2 regions of the Delftia sp. WSY_16 genome follow, and region 1 is predicted to be linked to the other one. Evidence: predicted binding sites of a transcription regulator. Region 1 holds the regulator's gene; the other holds the start of a gene.
The links. The regulator HrcA, encoded in region 1, represses chaperone genes, less so after heat shock. The targets are predictions, from matches to a motif close to TTAGCACTCNNNNNNNNNGAGTGCTAA.
Positions count from the first base shown of each region.

Region 2: rpoH (RNA polymerase sigma factor RpoH) is a predicted target of HrcA. The motif match lies at 1,276-1,302, and genes of this name have one in related genera.

Region 1 covers NZ_JBICKS010000019.1:538,037-540,433, reverse strand. The annotation lists gene ACF8O7_RS11855 (NAD kinase) at 1-853, opposite strand, end outside; gene hrcA (heat-inducible transcriptional repressor HrcA) at 884-1,888, shown strand; tRNA gene ACF8O7_RS11845 (tRNA-Ile) at 1,970-2,048, shown strand; tRNA gene ACF8O7_RS11840 (tRNA-Arg) at 2,217-2,293, shown strand; gene ACF8O7_RS11835 (CHASE2 and HATPase_c domain-containing protein) at 2,383-2,397, opposite strand, start outside.
Region 2 covers NZ_JBICKS010000042.1:3,829-6,225, reverse strand. The annotation lists gene ACF8O7_RS25735 (tripartite tricarboxylate transporter substrate binding protein) at 1-204, opposite strand, end outside; gene rpoH (RNA polymerase sigma factor RpoH) at 301-1,245, opposite strand; gene ACF8O7_RS25725 (2,3-butanediol dehydrogenase) at 1,518-2,397, opposite strand, start outside.

The DNA.
Region 1 (2,397 bases):
CGAAGTAGTTCCAGCCCTTGGGATGCAGAAAGCGCACGCTGTGGTGGGCGCGGCTCACGAGGATGCGGTCGCCGTGCTGCAGCGAGGCCAGCGACTGCATGTCGAAATTGGCGCTGACATCGCGCCCGGCCACGACTTCGATCGTGACCTCGTTGGCATCGGACAGCACGATGGGGCGATTGGACAGGTTGTGCGGCGCAATGGGCGCCATCACCCAGGCGGGGATGGACGGATGCATCATCGGCCCGCCAGCGGACAGGGCATAGGCCGTGGAGCCCGTGGGCGTGGCCACGATCAGGCCGTCGGCGCGCTGGTTGGAGACAAAGCGGCCGCCCACCTCGATGCGCAGCTCCACCATGCCGGAGGTGCCGCCGCGGTTGACCACCACGTCGTTCATGGCCAGGGCCTCGAACACGCATTCGCCCTCGCGGATCACGCGGGCGCACATCAGGGGACGCAGATCCTCTTCGTACTCGCCCTGCAGCATGGGGGTGAGCGTGGCCTCGAAGTCCTCCAGCGCGATGTCGGTGACAAAGCCCAGGCGGCCCTGGTTCACCCCGATCAGGGGCGTTCCGTATTGCGCCAGGTGCCGGCTCACGCCGAGCATGGTGCCGTCGCCGCCGACGACCAGGCCCAGGTCGCAATGCCTGCCCAGGCCATCGACATCGAGGGTGGGGTAGTCTGTGAGCCCTGCGTGCAGGGCCGATTGGGTATCAAGCACGACTTCGCAGCCCTGGCGCCTGAGGAAGTCCGCAATGCGCTCGAGCGCGTTGCTGGCATTCTCGGACGGGGCGCTTGCGCTGGGAGCGTGGTACTTCCCGATCAAGGCAACGTGGCGAAACGTGGACGTCATTTCTGGAAATTACATCATTAAAATCATCACATGCTCGACGAACGTGCCAAGTTGTTGCTCAAAGCGCTGATCGAGCGTTACATCGCTGACGGCCAGCCTGTGGGCTCGCGGACCCTGTCGCGTGCGTCGGGGCTTGAATTGTCGCCTGCCACGATACGCAATGTGATGGCTGACCTCGAAGACCTGGGGTTGATCATCAGTCCGCACACCTCGGCCGGCCGCATTCCGACCGCCCGGGGCTACCGGCTGTTCGTGGACACCATGCTCACGGCGGACCGTGCAGATATCGTGACGCCCGAGCTCGTGCCCGAGCAGCCGCAGAAAGTCATCGCCAACGCCGCCAATCTGCTGTCCAGCCTTTCCCAGTTCGTGGGCGTGGTGCTGGTGCCTCGCCGCACCTCGGTGTTCAAGCACATCGAATTCGTGCGACTGTCGGAGCGGCGCTTTCTGGTCATCATCGTCTCGCCCGACGGTGACGTGCAAAACCGCGTCATCTTCACCGACGTGGATTACTCGGCCTCCCAGCTGATCGAGGCATCGAACTTTCTCAACAGCCACTACGCAGGCCTGGCCATGGAAGAGGTGCGCGAGCGCCTCAAGGGCGAGGTCGAGCTTTTGCGCGGCGAGGTGGCCACCCTCATGCAGGCAGCCGTCAACGTGGGCACGGAGGCCATGACCAGTGCCCAGGAGGACGTGGTCATCGCGGGCGAGCGCAATCTGCTGTCGGTCAGCGATTTCTCCAGCGACATGGGCAATCTGCGCCGCGCCTTCGACCTGTTCGAGCAAAAGACCCAGATCCTCAGGCTGCTGGATTTCTCCAGCCAGGCTGAAGGTGTGCGCATCTACATCGGGGGCGAAAGCCAGGTCGTGCCCTTCGAGGAGCTGTCCGTGGTCAGCGCGCCCTACGAGCTCGACGGCAAGGTGGTGGGCACGCTGGGCGTGATCGGCCCCACCCGCATGCACTACGACCGCATGATCCAGATCGTGGACATCACCTCCAAGCTGGTCAGCAACGCGCTGAGCCACAAGCGCTGAGCCACAAGCGCTGAGCCGCGCAGGTTAGGATCTACAATAGCCGTTTGCCATGGCGTGCATCCGCGCTGCCCTGGTGAATCAGGGGCCTTAGCTCATGCTTGGTTAGAGCAGCGGACTCATAATCCGTTGGTGCCCAGTTCGACTCTGGGAGGCCCTACCATCCATTGGTATGAAAAAGCCTGCCGCCTTCCCGGGCGGCAGGCTTTTTTGCTGGGCGCGACGCTGCCGGCTGGCATGGCTGCCGTTGAATGCGACTTCCAGGTTTTTTGCAGAAATATGGCGCTTTTGCCTGGAAGCTCCAAAACCCGCTGCTACAATGCGAAGCGTTGCGGCTGTAGCTCAGCTGGATAGAGTACTTGGCTACGAACCAAGGGGTCGTGGGTTCGATTCCTGCCAGCCGCACCAAAAAACGCAAAGCCCTGAAGTTAAAAGACTTCAGGGCTTTTTCGTTTTCACGGGCCATCCGCTGGGATCCGCTGGGATGACACCCCCGGTCAGGCTTGCTGCGC
Region 2 (2,397 bases), on a different contig from region 1:
CAGGCGCTTTTCCAGCGGCTCGGCCAGTGCGCGCGCCGTGAGGTCCGGGGAAGATCCTGCGGGAAAGCCGACGATCAGGTGCAGCGGCTTGCTGGGCCAGTTGTCGCCCGCCACGGCAGCGCAAGGCAGCAGGGCCGAAGCCAGGGCGGTGGCCAAGGCATTGGCGAAGAGGCGGCGTAGTGGCGAGATGGCGCGGGCGGGCATGGGTGCGTGGGGGCCGCAAAGGCTGCGGGCAATAAAAAACCCGGAGATTATCCGGGTTTGTCTTGAAGCAGCCTGTCAGCCCAGGCCGTCAGGCCATCAGGCGAACTCGGCCAGGGCCTTCTTCATCTTCTTCATGGCAGCCACCTCGATCTGGCGAATGCGCTCGGCGCTCACGCCATACACGGCGGCCAGTTCATGCAGCGTCATGCCGCCCGAGCCGTCATCGTTGACTTTGAGCCAGCGCTCCTCGACGATGCGGCGGCTGCGGTCGTCCAGCGAATCCAGCGCCATGGCAATGCCGTCGGTGGCCAGATGGTCACGCTGGCGCGACTCGATCATGGCCGTGGGCTCATGTGCGCCGTCGGCCAGATAGGCGATGGGGCCGAAGGCCTGCTCGCCATCATCGCTGGGCGAGGGGTCCAGCAGCACGTCGCCACCGGCCAAGCGCGTTTCCATCTCCATGACTTCTTCGCGCTTGACGTTGAGCTTCTCGGCCATGGCGTCGATCTCGCCGGAGGTCAGCGTGTCGCGCAGCATGGCGCCGTCCTCGGCCATGGCGGCGTCGGACTTCAGGCCCTGCTTCATGGAGCGCAGGTTGAAGAACAGCTTGCGCTGGGCCTTGGTCGTGGCGACCTTGACCATGCGCCAGTTCTTGAGGATGTACTCGTGGATCTCGGCCTTGATCCAGTGCATGGCGTAGCTCACCAGGCGCACGTTCTGATCGGGATCGAAGCGCTTGACGGCCTTCATCAGGCCGACATTGCCTTCCTGGATCAGGTCGCCGTGGGGCAGGCCGTAACCCAGGTACTGGCGCGAGATGGACACCACCAGGCGCAGGTGGGACATCACCAGACGCCCTGCGGCGTCCAGGTCACTGTGTTCCTTGAGCTTGCGGGCGTAGTCCTGCTCTTCCTCGAGGGTGAGCATGGGCAGGCGGTTGACCGCGGAAATGTAGGCATCCAGATTGCCCAGAGGCGGCACCAGGGCCCAGGGGTTAGCGGGCGCCAAGGTGGTCGCAATGGAGCCGGAGGCGTTTGTCATTGCAGAGTTCCTTTCTTCCATTCCTTCATATTAGCACTCGTTAGGATTGAGTGCTAAAGCCGAAGTTCCGCGGGTTTTTCAGTCGGTTGCAGAAATCTTCGGCACTGCAAAAGTCGCTTCTGGCTAGTCTGAGCGATTTTTGGAAACCCTGCTTGCCGGCGGGAGGCATGTGTCGGCCCCCGCCGGGTTTTGACCCCTTTGCGCCCGGCTCCGCCGGCGACCGGGCGACCGGCACGAAAGATGCAGGTTCGTGCAGTCGCGGTGCCCAGCGGCTATTTGAACCGTGGCTGCACGATGATCTTCACCGCCGACTCGTTGTTGTGGATCAGCGTGTCAAATCCCTGGGCCACCAGGTCATCGAGCTGGATGCGCTGGGTGATGAAGGGCTCGAGGTTGATCTTGCCCTCCTCGACCAGCTTGATGGTTTCCTGGTGGTCGTTGCAGTAGGCGATGGTGCCGCGCACGTCCAGCTCCTTCATGACCACGCTGTGCACGTTGATGGTGGCCGGATGGCTCCAGATGGACACGATCACCACCACGCCCGTGGCCTTCGTCGCGGCCACCAGCGTGTCCAGCACCTTGTTCACGCTGGAGCATTCGAACGACACATCCACGCCCTTGCCGCCGGTGAGCTTCATCACCTCGGCCACCACGTCCACCTCGGAGGGGTCCAGGATGTGATCGGCCACGCCCGATTCACGCGCCTTTTGCTTGCGCTTGGCACTGAGCTCGGTGATGACGACGGTCAGGCCCTTGGCCTTGAGGATGGCCGACAGCAGCAGACCGATGGGGCCGGCGCCGCCCACCAGTGCCACATCGCCGGCCTTCGCTCCGCTGCGGGTGTAGGCATGGTGGCCCACGGACAGCGGCTCGATCAGCGCGGCCTGGTCCAGTGGAATGGCATCGGAGATGGGATGCACCCAGCGGCGCTTGACGGCAATCCGCTCGGACAGCCCGCCACCGCGCCCGCCCAGGCCGATGAAGTTCATGTCCTTGGACAGGTGGTAGTTGTCGCCCGGCCCCGTGGGCACATCGTCGGCCACGATGTAGGGCTCCACCACCACATGCTGGCCGACCTGGATATCGTCCACCCCTGCGCCCACGGCGTACACCACGCCCGAGAACTCATGCCCCATGGTGATGGGTGCGGAC